DNA from 2 places in the Pantoea sp. Lu_F5_004 genome. Region 1 is predicted to be linked to the other one. Evidence: predicted binding sites of a transcription regulator. Region 1 holds the regulator's gene; the other holds the start of a gene.
What was found. Region 1 encodes LexA, which represses DNA repair genes until DNA is damaged. Its sites were predicted from a motif close to TNCTGTATGTACATACAGNA; they were not measured.
Positions count from the first base shown of each region.

Region 2: a site for LexA is predicted at 2,527-2,546, ahead of ACR8BN_RS19955 (YebG family protein). Genes of this name have one in related genera too.

Region 1 is NZ_CP194946.1:3,841,843-3,848,708, reverse strand. Features, by position in the region: gene ACR8BN_RS17865 (diacylglycerol kinase) at 120-488, shown strand; gene lexA (transcriptional repressor LexA) at 594-1,208, shown strand; gene dinF (MATE family efflux transporter DinF) at 1,309-2,631, shown strand; gene ACR8BN_RS17850 (CsbD family protein) at 2,798-3,010, shown strand; gene zur (zinc uptake transcriptional repressor Zur) at 3,084-3,605, opposite strand; gene ACR8BN_RS17840 (conjugal transfer protein TraF) at 4,055-5,305, shown strand; gene dusA (tRNA dihydrouridine(20/20a) synthase DusA) at 5,413-6,405, shown strand; gene pspG (envelope stress response protein PspG) at 6,586-6,852, shown strand.
Region 2 is NZ_CP194947.1:204,981-211,846, forward strand. Features, by position in the region: gene ACR8BN_RS19940 (ABC transporter substrate-binding protein) at 1-895, shown strand, start outside; gene ACR8BN_RS19945 (non-canonical purine NTP pyrophosphatase) at 1,052-1,612, shown strand; gene ACR8BN_RS19950 (SIR2 family protein) at 1,609-2,403, shown strand; gene ACR8BN_RS19955 (YebG family protein) at 2,562-2,903, shown strand; gene ACR8BN_RS19960 (carbohydrate porin) at 3,710-5,056, shown strand; gene licT (BglG family transcription antiterminator LicT) at 5,220-6,053, shown strand; gene bglF (PTS beta-glucoside transporter subunit IIABC) at 6,190-6,866, shown strand, end outside.

The DNA.
Region 1 (6,866 bases):
GAAGCCTCTTGTTAGCAAAGCGCCGCAAGCATACCAGAAAGCGCAGCGAAGATCTGTGGTGGTGCCAATTGCACGCAGCCCAGACATTGACGTCAATCCGATGAAAGGGTTCCCACATCATGGCAAATAATGCCACCGGACTTATCAGAATAGTAAAAGCTGCAGGTTACTCATGGCAGGGACTGCGTGCCGCCTGGCAACATGAAGCTGCGTTTCGGCAGGAAGCGCTGGCTGCGCTGGCCGCTATTGTTATCGCGTGCTGGCTGGATGTCGATGTGGTCGCCCGCATCCTCATGATTGGGACGGTGGTGCTGGTGGTCATTGTTGAAATCCTCAATAGCGCCATTGAAGCGGTGGTCGACCGTATTGGTCAGGAGCATCATCCGCTGGCGGGCCGGGCAAAAGACATGGGTTCGGCGGCGGTGTTGATCAGCATCTTACTGGCACTCTTCGTCTGGATCGCGCTGCTCTGGACACATTTGCGATAAGCCTTCCATAACGCGTCTGAGGGCGCGTTTTCCCTGACAATCGGTTTCCATTTCACCAATACCTGTATATACTCACAGCGACTGTATAAACAACCAGGGGGCGGGATGAAAGCATTAACCAGCAGGCAGCAGCAGGTCTATGACCTGATTCGCGACCATATTTCTTCAACGGGCATGCCGCCTACGCGTGCCGAGATCGCCGCGCAGCTGGGCTTCCGTTCGCCGAATGCGGCAGAAGAGCATCTGAAAGCGCTGGCGCGCAAAGGCGTCATCGAGATCGTTTCCGGTGCATCGCGCGGCATTCGACTGTTAATGGAAGTAGAAGCCTCAGAAGGGCTACCGCTGATTGGGCGGGTTGCTGCCGGTGAGCCGATCATGGCGCAGGAACATATCGAAACCCACTATAAGGTCGATCCGGGCCTGTTTAAGCCGTCTGCTGACTTCCTGCTGCGCGTCAGCGGAATGTCGATGAAAGATATCGGGATTATGGATGGCGACCTGCTCGCGGTGCATAAAACCCAGGATGTGCGTAACGGCCAGGTTGTGGTTGCCCGCATTGATGATGAAGTCACCGTTAAGCGCTGGAAAAAGCAGGGTGCTATCGTGCATCTGCTGCCTGAAAACAGCGATTTTGACCCGATTGTTGTCGATACCCGTGCGCAGTCACTGACCATTGAAGGTCTGGCAGTTGGCGTGGTGCGCAACGGCGAGTGGCTCTGATTCTTCTGCCAGCGTGCATTCGTCTTCTCTGATGCTATTCTGTCTGCCCTAATTTTGTCGCTGCCTCTTTTGCGCAGCGACACTGAGCACGGAACGGCGAATGCGCTTTATTACGGCAACCGATAAAAATCTCTGGCGGCTTGCGCTGCCGATGATCCTTTCAAACATCACCGTTCCCTTACTGGGAGTGGTCGATACTGCAGTAATTGGTCATCTCGACAGCCCTGTCTATCTTGGCGGGGTTGCGGTCGGGACGACAGTGACCAGCTTCCTTTTTATGCTGCTGCTTTTCCTTCGAATGAGTACTACTGGCCTTACGGCACAGGCGTTTGGCGCGGGCGATAAAACCGCTCTGGCGCGCGCGCTGACGCAACCGCTGATTATCGCGCTGCTGGCGGGCGTACTGTTCATCGCTTTGCGTTATCCGATTATTCAGCTGTCGACCCATCTGGTTGGCGGCAATCCCGATGTACTCGAACAGGCGGCACTGTTTATTCAGATTCGCTGGCTCAGTGCGCCTGCCACGCTGGCAAACCTGGTCATTCTGGGCTGGCTGCTGGGCGTGCAGTATGCACGCGCGCCGGTGATCCTGCTGGTCGTGGGGAACCTGGTTAACATCGTGCTCGATCTCTGGCTGGTGATGGGGCTGCACTGGGGTGTCGCGGGGGCGGCCACCGCCACGGCGCTGGCAGAGTACATCACGCTGGGTGTCGGCAGCATCATGGTCTGGCGGGTGCTAAAACTGCGCGGAATTACGCTTAGCCTGCTGAAGCAGAGCTGGCGCGGTGACAGCGGCCGGCTGCTGCGACTGAACCGGGATATCATGCTGCGCTCTCTGATGCTGCAACTCTGTTTCGCCTCGCTGACCGTGCTGGGCGCGCGACTCGGCCCTGATGTGGTGGCGGTTAACGCGGTATTACTGATGTTTATTACTTTTACTGCCTACGCGCTGGATGGCTTTGCCTATGCGGTTGAAGCTTTTGCGGGTGAGGCGCATGGTGCAAAAGATGGCAGCAAACTCCTGCGCGTCTGGCACTCTGCCTGTCGGCAGGCGGTGGTGGTGGCGCTGTTCTTCTCGCTGATCTATGCCATTTTTGGCCCGCAGATCGTTACCCTGCTGACCTCTCTTCAGTCACTTCAGCAGACAGCGGACCGCTATCTGATCTGGCAGATGATAATGCCGTTGATCGGCGTCTGGTGTTATCTGCTGGATGGCATGTTCATCGGGGCGACGCGCGGGCGCGAGATGCGTAACAGCATGGTAGTAGCCGCAGCCGGCTATTTTCTGACACTGCTTAGCGTACCGGTGCTGGGTAACCATGGTCTTTGGCTGGCAGTCACGGTTTTCCTGGCGCTGCGCGGCCTGTCGCTGTGGCTCATCTGGCGTAAACACTGGCGTCAGAACAGCTGGTTTGATGCCTGAGTCAGCCGTTGCTGCACGCAAGCCGATACGGATTATTCTGTATTATTCCACGGTTAAGAAATTGGCTACTACAATTAACTTTATGCAGCGCAGTTAACCAGCGCTTTGTATCGTTATTTTGTTAAGCAGCAAGATAATCATTAAACCCGAGGATTGGAGGTCTGCCATGAATAAAGACGAAGCAAGCGGCAACTGGAAGCAGTTCAAAGGCAAAATGAAAGAGAAATGGGGCAAGCTGACCGACGATGATATGCAGGTTATCGAAGGTAAACGCGATCAGCTGGTCGGCAAAATCCAGGAGCGTTACGGCTCTACGAAAGATGAAGCCGAGCGCGAAGTAACCGACTGGGAAGGTCAGAACAAAGATCACCGCTGGTAATCAGACAATAGCTTGATAATCAGCTGAATGCGTTCCGGTGGGCCCTCACCGGAACCGCACAAGGATGTGCCGATTATCCGCGTTTCCCCCGCTTTTTACCCTCATCCTGATGGTCATGCTCGCAGCTTTCATGGTGCGTACAGGCTTCAACCGCAGCACAACTTTCACATAAACCATGCGCTTCAATCACGCTGTGGCGTAATGCAAACTGCGCTTCACCTGCCAGGCTAGCAATAATCTTCTCTACGCCCTGCGCCTGCTTCTCTGTAACGGCGGCACAGCGGTCACAGACCAGCATCACCGACGTATGTGCTGGTGCCTCAAAATGGTGACACATGACGTAGCTGTTGTTGGATTCCACCCGATGAATGAAACCCTGCTCCAGCAGGAAATCAAGCGCCCGATAAACCGTGGGAGGCTTGGCCTGCGGCTCGCTGACCCGGAGTTGATCCAGCAGATCGTAGGCGCTGATCGAGCCAGGCTGCTCGGCCATCAGGCGCAACACTTCAGCACGCTGCGAAGTCAGACGCACACCGCGCTGCAGGCACATCTTTTCGGCCTGAATCAAAATTTGCTGCGACGTCATGTTTGTCATGAAAATTCTCCGCTGGATAAGTGATGTTATTTTATCACACATAGTTTCGCGGCGCTGAGGTTGGTTTCGTCTGAAAAAACAGCATCATTTGCCTGAAAAAGCAGCATATTCAGAATTTAAGCCGTCCTCTATCTCAAATCTGACGATAAATCAGATCCATTCTGAATCCACCTGAAGCGGAATTTGTTGGCATTTTGCTTTGCATCTCACTGAGTTAAGAAGTAATGTTCAGAAAGACTTAAGAAAAGTCTGGCATTATTTGAAATATCCCAATGCAGTTTGAACAATTACAACGGTTTTTTGATTGGAAAACGTCCAATCCTTTGAATTAAGACACTGTTTCCTTCGAATTCACAGCAATAACGCGTTAGCCAGGGTTCACAATAGGGCTAACAAACTATTCAGTCATTGAATGTTTCAATGGCAATTTCTCAGGTGATGGCAGGCAAATGGTGAAAAAATCCGCTCAACGTTCAGCGCTGATCTACACGGCTGCAACGACCGCGCTTTTCCTTTCTTCTTCCGCCATGGCGGCAGGGACCTGGTATGATGCACGTAATGACGCCATGGGCGGAACCGGCGTAGCATCTTCTCTTTATGGCTCCGCAGTGCTGGCGAACCCGGCATTAATGACGCGCGCCAAACCCGACGATAGCGTCAGCATTATTTTTCCCTCAGCGGGCATTCAGGTGACTGACAAAGATAAGCTGATAGATAAAGTCGATGATATTACGGACACCGTGGATCGTTACCGTGACGTGCTCAGTAATTTAACCTTCGCTGATTATCTGCGTGGCTATCCTGAAGTGCGCGCTGCCTCAGGCGATGTCGCTAACAAGCTCAGTGATTTGCGCGGTAACAAAGCAGACGGCAGCGCGGGTGCGGCCGTGGCCGTTACGATCCCCAACGACACTCTGCCTTTCGCCTTTATTACTAAGGCCTACGGTACGGCGCATGTCCGCGCCAACGTAGTACAGAGCGATATCGACTATCTGCGCGGTGTGGCTAACGGCACAGTGCTTCCTCGTCCTGGCGATCAAAATAACCTGCGCTCCAGCGCGAATGGATTAGCGGCCCTGACCACCGATTATGGTGTAGCGGTGGCGCATGAGTTCACCATCGCCGGTCAGCCGGTATCAGTTGGCGTGACGCCGAAAGTGCAGAAAACCTGGCTCTATAACTACACCGCCAGCATCTACAACTACGACAAGAACGACATCAACAATAGTAAGTATCGCAGCACCGACACCGGCTTTAACGTTGATGCCGGCCTGGCGACCACCTTTGCTGAAAACTGGACGCTGGGTGTAACCGGACAGAACCTGGTTTCACGCGATCTGCAGACCAAAGAGGTCAATGGTTTCCGCGACACCTACCAGATTCGCCCGCTGGTCACCACCGGTCTGGCCTGGGATAAAGGTCCGTTTACCGTGACGGGCGATGTGGATCTGACTGAAACCAAACGCTTCAAAACTCAGGATAACAGCCAGTATGCGGCAGTGGGCGCGGAATACCGCGTACTTGACTGGCTGCAGCTGCGTGCTGGTTATCGTGCGGACATGCGTTCTAACGACGAAAATGTCGCTACGGCCGGTTTTGGTCTGTCACCGTTTAACAAAGCCGTACATCTGGATCTGGCGGGCTCTGTGGGTGCTAACAACACCTGGGGCGCGATGATGCAGCTGGGCTTTAACTTCTAAGCGCGTTATTCAGACTGTTCGGGGGCGGGCGATGCACTATCGCCCGCCCTTGTGTTATCCTTGCACAGAATTCCATCACCCCTTAATTACCGGATTGTCTGCGCTTCATGCCTAATTTCTCTTCGCAACGTTTCTCTATCGCCCCTATGCTCGACTGGACCGATCGTCACTGTCGCTATTTTCATCGCCAGCTGACCGGTGACACGCTGCTCTACACCGAAATGGTGACCACGGGCGCAATCATTCATGGCAAAGGGGATTACCTGGCTTACAGTGAGGCTGAGCATCCGGTCGCGTTGCAGCTTGGCGGTAGCGATCCGGCGGCACTGGCGCAGTGCGCGAAGCTGGCAGAGCAGCGCGGCTATGATGAAGTGAACCTTAATGTCGGCTGTCCCTCTGATCGCGTGCAGAATGGCCGTTTCGGCGCCTGCCTCATGGCCGAGGCGAATCTGGTCGCAGATGCCGTTAAAGCGATGCGCGACGTGGTCTCAATTCCGGTCACGGTGAAAACCCGTATTGGCATCGATGAGCTGGACAGCTATGAATTCCTGACCGATTTTATCGGCACGGTGGCGGGGCGAGGTGAGTGCGAGACATTTATCATTCATGCGCGTAAAGCCTGGCTCTCCGGCCTCAGCCCGAAAGAGAACCGCGAGATTCCACCGCTGGATTATCCCCGCGTCTATCAGCTGAAACGCGATTTTCCGCAACTGACCATCGCCCTCAATGGCGGCGTAAAAACGCTGGAAGAGGCACAGACTCATCTGCAACACCTTGACGGCGTGATGATGGGACGTGAAGCCTACCAAAATCCCGGCATTCTGGCGCAGGTCGATCAGACATTGTTTGGTCGTCAGCATCCGGCGGCTAACCCGGTTGAAGTGGTGCGCGCCATGTATCCCTATATTGAAGCAGAACTGGCGAAGGGGACGTATCTGGGACATGTCACGCGCCATATGCTGGGTTTGTTCCATGGGATTCCGGGCGCCCGCCAGTGGCGACGCCACCTGAGTGAAAATGCCCACAAGCCCGGTGCCGATGTCCGTGTGCTGGAAGCGGCGCTGGCGCTGGTCGCCGATAAGATCCCGCAGGAAGCCTGACGCCTCATCTGAACCCGAAAAAACCAGCTCTGAACGCTGGTTTTTTTTACGCCACTATGTGGTTTTTTTCACCAGATTGCTCTCTTCTGTTTATCTCTTATCAACTAAAAATCAATAAGTTAACTGTTGGCACGTTTTTTGTAATAACTATAACAATCGGAATTAAAAAGGAGCGCTGACGTGGAAATTTTATTCGTATTAGGGTTTTTCCTGATGCTGTTGCTGACAGGCGTTTCGCTGTTGGGCGTGCTGGCAGCACTGGTGGTCGCAACCATCGTGATGTTTGTCGGTGGACTGTTTGCAATTGTTATTAAAGTGTTGCCGTGGCTGGTGCTGGCGGTAATTGCGGTCTGGCTGCATCGTGCCTTTTTTGGCGACAGCGATGAGCGAGCACGTCGCAAGCTGCGGCGTAAGATCAACAGGTTAGACCGCAAAGGCTGGCGCTAAATGCGGTGAAGATC
Region 2 (6,866 bases), on a different replicon from region 1:
GGCATTAACGTTAACGGTTCTGACGCTGCTTCCGGCGCTGGCCTGTTCTGCGGCTGAGAAGCTCGATGTCCTGCACAACGAGACGCCGATTCATGCACCGGCCAATCCGCAGGCTATCGGTAAAATTCCGGCCAATTACCGCTTTATCGAACCGGGCACCCTGACGGTCGCCACCTCGGCGACCAACTCGCCGCCGCTGTCGCTGCTGGCGTCTGACAACGTCACGCGGATCGGCAGCGATCCCGATATCGCCAGACTCCTTGCTGATAGCCTGGGCCTGAAACTCAGACTGGTTCCGGCTTCCTGGGAGGACTGGCCACTGGGCATCAGCGCCGGGCGCTATGATGTTGCGATGTTCAATATTGCCGTGACCGAAGAGCGTAAGAAGAAGTTCGATTTTGCGACGTATCGCGCCGACAACCATGCTTTTGCGGTGAAAAGCGACAGTAATATCAGCAAAATTAATAGTCCGGCAGATATTGCCGGTAAGCGGATTATCGTCGCCTCGGGCACCAATCAGGAGCGTATTTTACTGAGCTGGGATGAGCAGAACCGGGCTAAAGGTCTGCCTGCGGTAACGCCGGTTTACCTTACCGATGATGCCTCCGCGACGCTGACGCTGCTGTCGGGACGGGCAGATGCGATGTTTGGCCCTCACTCGATGGCGGCCTGGAAAGTGGCGTCACGCGGACAGACAAAGCTGGTTGGCAGCGGACCGTTTCGCGCCTGGGTCGCCGTGACTACCAAAAAGGGCAATGGCCTGGCACCCGCGCTGCAGGCTGCGCTGGATGGCACCATCGCAGGCGGACAGTACCAGCAGGTGCTGGCACGCTGGGGCGAACAGGATGAAGCCATCACTCAGTCCACGGTGAATCCACCCGGTATTGTTTACTGAGTCTGCAGAACCGGCCGCAGCAGGCGGGCCGGTTCTGCGCACTTCAACCTGATGAGCACAGAATTGAACTACACTCTCCAGCGTTAGTGATTTATCCTGCCCGCCTGTTTCCGTAAAATCCTCACTGCGTGGCGGAGTAATTGACCTGGAAGCCCCATGAAAATCAGATTCCTTTCTGCCAATGAGCAAAAGCTGGCGGAGGTGCGCAAAATACTCGAACCTGTCGGGGTCGAAGTTCTGCCCATCGCCCGTCGCATCGAAGAAATTCAGACTGAAAACGAACTCGACCTGGTACGCGACAAACTGACCAAAGCCTTTTCGCTGATTGGGCGACCGCTGTTTGTAGAGCATACCGGCCTCTATCTGGACGGCCTCAATGGTCTGCCCGCCGGCCTGACCCGCATCTTCTGGAACCGCCTGGACGCTGAGCGCTTTACCGCGCTGGTGCAGGGGCTCGACAGCCAGGCCGTGACGGCCAAAACGGTGCTTGGCTACTGCGATGGTCGCAAAATGTACCAGTTTTCGGGTGAACTGCGCGGCACCATCGCCGCGAAACCTGCCGGAACGCGCGGCTTTCAGTGGGACTGCGTCTTTATTCCCGAAGGCTATGAGCAGACGTTTGCTGAAATGGGCGAACTCAAGAATGAGATCTCGATGCGGCGTATCGCGCTGGATCGCTTCGCCACCTTTTTAAAAACCTCGCGGGGCATGGCATGAAACCTGAACTCAAACGCGCCTATGATTCCGGCAAACTGATTCTGTTTGCCGGTGCCGGTATTTCGCGCAATTTTGGCCTGCCCGAGTGGCATGAACTGATTGCGCATCTTGCTAATGAGCTGGGTTACGATCCAAAAATCTTTAATACCTATGGCACGCACCTGTCGCTGGCGGAGTATTACAAACAGAAAAAAGGCTCGCTTGGACCGCTGCGCAGCTGGATGGATCGCGAATGGCATCGCCCCGATATTGATGTCCGCTCTTCTGAAATTCATACCATGATTACGCAGGGTAACTTCTCGCGTATCTACACCACCAATTACGATCGCTGGCTGGAAGCGGCGCATGAAGCGCACGGCGTACCCTATTACAAAGTGGCCAACGCCGCGGACCTGGTCTCTCTCACCGAAGATAAGCGTCACATCATCAAGCTGCACGGTGATTTTGATGATGACACCTCAATCGTGCTCGATGAGAGCAGCTATTTTGAACGCCTCTATTTTGATTCGCCGCTCGACATCAAACTGACTCACGATGTGATGGGCAACTCAGTGCTGTTTGTCGGCTACAGCATTAGTGATTTCAATATTCGCCTGCTGTTTTATCGTCTGACCAAGATGTGGGGCCGCACCGGGCTGGCAACCGCCCGGCCAAAATCGTACCTGTTCACTAACCGGAACAACCCGGTGGCTAAAGAAGTGCTGGGGCAGTGGGGGATCGAGGTGATCGTCTCGGAAGAGGACGATCCCCGTAAGGCGCTGGCGATGTTTCTTGAAGAGCTGCTGGTGTAGTCGCCCGACCTCGCGACGGAGAATGCGTCAGGAAAAATGAAAAAAGCCTGTGCCAGGATAAGGTTAGCCCGCGCACAACCGATAAACTCTATTCTCTGCTGGCAAAGCATGACCGGCATGATATACTGTATGTATACACAGTACCTGAGGGCGAAAAGATGGCTGTTGAAACAAAATTTGTAGTAGTCAGAAAGGGTGAAGAGAAGATGACGTTTGCCAATAAGAAAGAGGCCGATGCCTACGACAAAATGCTCGATATGGCCGAAGCCTTCACCGACTGGCTGTTACAGCATCAACCTGTAATGGAAGAATCTCAGGCGGAAACGCTGGGCCTGCTGATTGCAGAGCAGAAAGATGCGGTTCAGCATATTCTGCGTACCAGCAAACTGCCGGAAGCGGCAGCAGCCGTCTCTCAGCCAGAAGCTGTGTCAGACGATGGCATAGCTGAGCAGTCAGAAGAGCCTCCTGTAAAGAAAGTACGCGCCGTTAAAGCCGCGTAACTGCCCCAACGCCGGAAGCGAACCTTCCGGCGTTGCTGTTTCTGAATAGCGGTTTGAGCTGTTCTCCTGCTAACCTGGCTATAGATCGTTTTTCTTCCCGGCATTTTATCCTGCACAACTGCCTGCGATTTTTCCAGTATGTCATTATGACCCTGAAGTTTTAATCCTCCTGTTCTGTATCAACTTTAACGTCTCTGGCAATCATCTCGCTGGTCGTCATAGAATAAACCGGAAAAAAATAAGCCAATTATACTGCCTGCACTTATCTCTCTGACCTGAAGTTAAAGGCAATAATATTCATTTCATGCCAGTTAGCTCTGAAGCGTCACTGTCTCAGATATTATCATTTCCTTTTTTGACACTATCTAATGCTTTTCATTAAATTCGTTAGTGAGAAAGGTTATCTGACTTGCAGTTATTAATGCTAATGCGCGTGGTGAAATAATGATTGCTGTGAGGGGGGAGGGAATGATCGTCACCATTAAGCGTTAATTAGCTCACACTTTATGAAAATATAAATTTCAGCACTACTCAATATCAAAAGGCAGTGATAGAGTGGCCCTGTTTTCAGCGAAGGGTTGTTACTGGACAACAGGCAAAACCTAAGCGTTCCACGATGTTTACCGTTGTGGAGCGCTTAGGTTTTTTTTTGCCTTAGATTTACTCTTTTTGGGCGCAGTATATTGATAATAAATGGAAATTTAATCGACTGGTTCAGGGTGGGTAAATTATGCATTTGATGACAGGAGACTTGACACTCTCTTGCGAGCTGTTACGCAATTAAAATTAAAGAACAGGTTGCTAAAATGAAAATTAAAAGCATGCTGTGCGCGAGTGCATTATTAATCTTTTCACCTTTATCGATAGCGCAGGAATGGAACGGAAAAGCATTAGGGTTCGAATCCCCGCCAGATCCTATTCTGGGTGAAATGTCTGGCCTGCGTAAAATGCTTAATGATAATGGGTTTGCCTATAACCTGGGCTACCTGAATGAAATTGGCTGGAATGGCGGCGGTGGATACAATCACGACTCACACGTTGCCTATATCGATCAGTTCGCATTAACGTTTAATCAGGATTTGTCGCGCTGGACGCATATTCCCGATGCGCGTATCGAAGCGAATATCGTAAACCGTAATCACAACGACGATCTGACCACCCGACGCGTGCAGGATCCTCGGGTGAATTTTAACGATCTCACACAGGAGAGCTGGGGTGGGCAATCTATTACCCGGCTGGGCTGGCTTACCTTTGCTCGCAGTTTCGATGAGCGGCGTATGACATGGCGTATCGGAATGATGAACAAGGTTCAGACATTCGATCAGATCATACCCTGTGACTTCCAGATGCTTTCGCAGTGTGGCGGAAAATCCGCTAACTCACTGACCTGGAACAACTGGAACGTGCACACGTGGGGAACCACGCTCGAATACCGGTTAACGCCGACTGTAACGTTAAAAGGCGGTGTAATGGAGCAGAATCCCGATGCTTCCAGTCGTCATCACGCCTGGAGTGGCTCCACCAGGGGCAGCAAAGGCGTATTGCTGCCGATGGAAATCGAAGCCCGCCCGGTCATTAACGGTCTGCCTGGTGCCTATAATCTGGGCGTGATATTCACCAACGCCCCGCAAACAGACCTCTATCGCGGTAAGTCTGGCGGCGCAGGGGCAAGTGACCCCAGCGGTTATGATCACCATAACCGAACATGGTTTCTTTACGCCGGTCTTAACCAGCAGTTGACGCATCATCAGCATGACGCGAGTCGCGGATTAAGTACATCCTTCAGCATGAGCCTGGCCGATCAGCGCACTAACTATATGCATTCGGTCTATGCGGCTTCGCTTCGCTATCGGGGTCTGTTTGACGCCCGTCCTGAGGACTGGATAGGCGTTGGCCTGACCTGGACGGTTATGAGCAGTCAGTATGCGCGTAACCAGCGCTATATAAATATGAACAGGGGCGTTTCTGATTATAACGATGCTGCTTATCATCCTGTTCCTGGTCATTCGCTTAATGGTGAATTCTATTACCGATTCCGTCCCTTTTCCTGGCTGGAACTGCAACCCGGGCTTCAGTACTGGCATCGTCCAGCGGGTATCACCCATACGCAGGATGCCTGGGTGACTGAACTCAAAACGGTGGTTACTTTTTAAGTTAATAAGAGGATTTCGATCGCTGTCACGCTTTTTGCCCTGACAGATTGAGGTCACGACGAAAACTGATAGAGTGCCCGAACTGGATTGTTACTGCTTAGGCAGGCAAAACCTGACTTCTGGCCTCTGTCGGATGTCAGGTTTTTTTGTTTCTGGGGTTCCGATGAAAATCGCCAAAATTCTTAATAACAACGTGGTGATGGTTCAGGATGAGCAGGGACGCGAGCAGGTCGTGATGGGGCGTGGACTGGCCTTCCAGAAGCGTATCGGTGACAGTCTCAACGCGGCGCACATTGAGAAGGTATTCGCGCTGCAAAGTGATTTGCTGGTACGTCGGCTTGAGGAGTTGTTACACCAGATCCCTCCTGAAGTGATGACCACCTGCGACCGCATTATTGATCTTGCAGCACAACGTCTGGGGAAATTGCAGGAGAGCCTGTATATCACGTTGACTGACCACTGCTACTTTGCCATTGAACGGCAGAATAAAGGCCTGGCGATTAAAAATGTGTTGCTGTGGGATATCAAACGCCTCTATCCCAAAGAGTTCGAACTGGGTCAGGAGGCCAGGGCTATCATTTTACGTCGTCTGAATGTCGAACTGGCTGAGGATGAAGCCGGGTTTATCGCGCTGCATCTGGTGACGGCGCAGCTCAATAATGAAATGCCGGAAGTGATGCATGTCACCCGGGTTATGCAGGAGATTCTGCAACTGGTGAAGTATCAATTGCAGCTGGAGTACAATGAATCGTCGCTGAGTTACCAGCGCTTTGTCACCCATCTGAAGTTTTTTGCTCAGCGGATGCTGACGCGTACCGTGGTAGACGATGACGATGTGTCGCTGCATGCAGCTGTAAAAGATAACTATCCCAAAGCCTGGAAATGTGCGGTGAAAATCGCGCAGCATCTGCAACAAAGCTATCAGCGTGAGCTGACCGCGGAAGAGATCATGTTTCTCGCCATTCATATCGAACGGGTAAGAAAAGAGGGGCAATAAGCTCCATAAACTGGATTGTTACTGCTTAACGCAGGCAAAACCTGAGCGCGGCTTCTGAAAGGAGGAAGTTCTCAGGTTTTTTCATTTTTGGCTCAGTTAACTGATGTCCTCAGGCATCGGTTGTAAGGAAATCGAGATGGAATATCACACGCTGGCGCAGGATATCCTCAGCCATATCGGTGGCCGGGAGAACATCGTAAGTCTGGTTCATTGTGCCACCCGGTTGCGCTTCAAACTGAAAGACAACCATAAAGCCGATGCTGAAGGACTGAAGAAAAATCCGGGTGTCATTATGGTCGTTGAAAGCGGTGGGCAGTTTCAGGTAGTGATTGGCAACCACGTTCACGATGTCTGGCTGGCAGTACGTACTGAAGCGGGCCTGACTGAGGAACCCTCTTCAGTGAAAGAAGAGGATGCGGTCGCGGGTAATCTTTTGAGTCGCCTGATCGACATTGTGTCCGGCATTTTTACCCCGTTTATTGGCGTTCTTGCCGCCTCCGGTATTCTTAAAGGTTTACTGGCGCTGGCCGTGGTCTGTGGCTGGCTTTCTGTTCAAAGTGGAACGTATAAAATCTGGTTTGCGGCAAGTGATGCCCTGTTTTTCTTCTTTCCACTGGTGCTGGGCTACACCGCGGGCAAAAAATTTGGCGGTAATCCCTTTATTACCATGGTCATTGGCGGGGCGCTGACCCATCCGACGATGATTGCAGCTTTTAATGCCAGCCAGCAATCCGTTGCCATAACGGACGCGTTTCTCGGCATTCCTGTGACCTGGTTTAATTACAGTGCGTCCGTTATCCCGATTATTCTCGC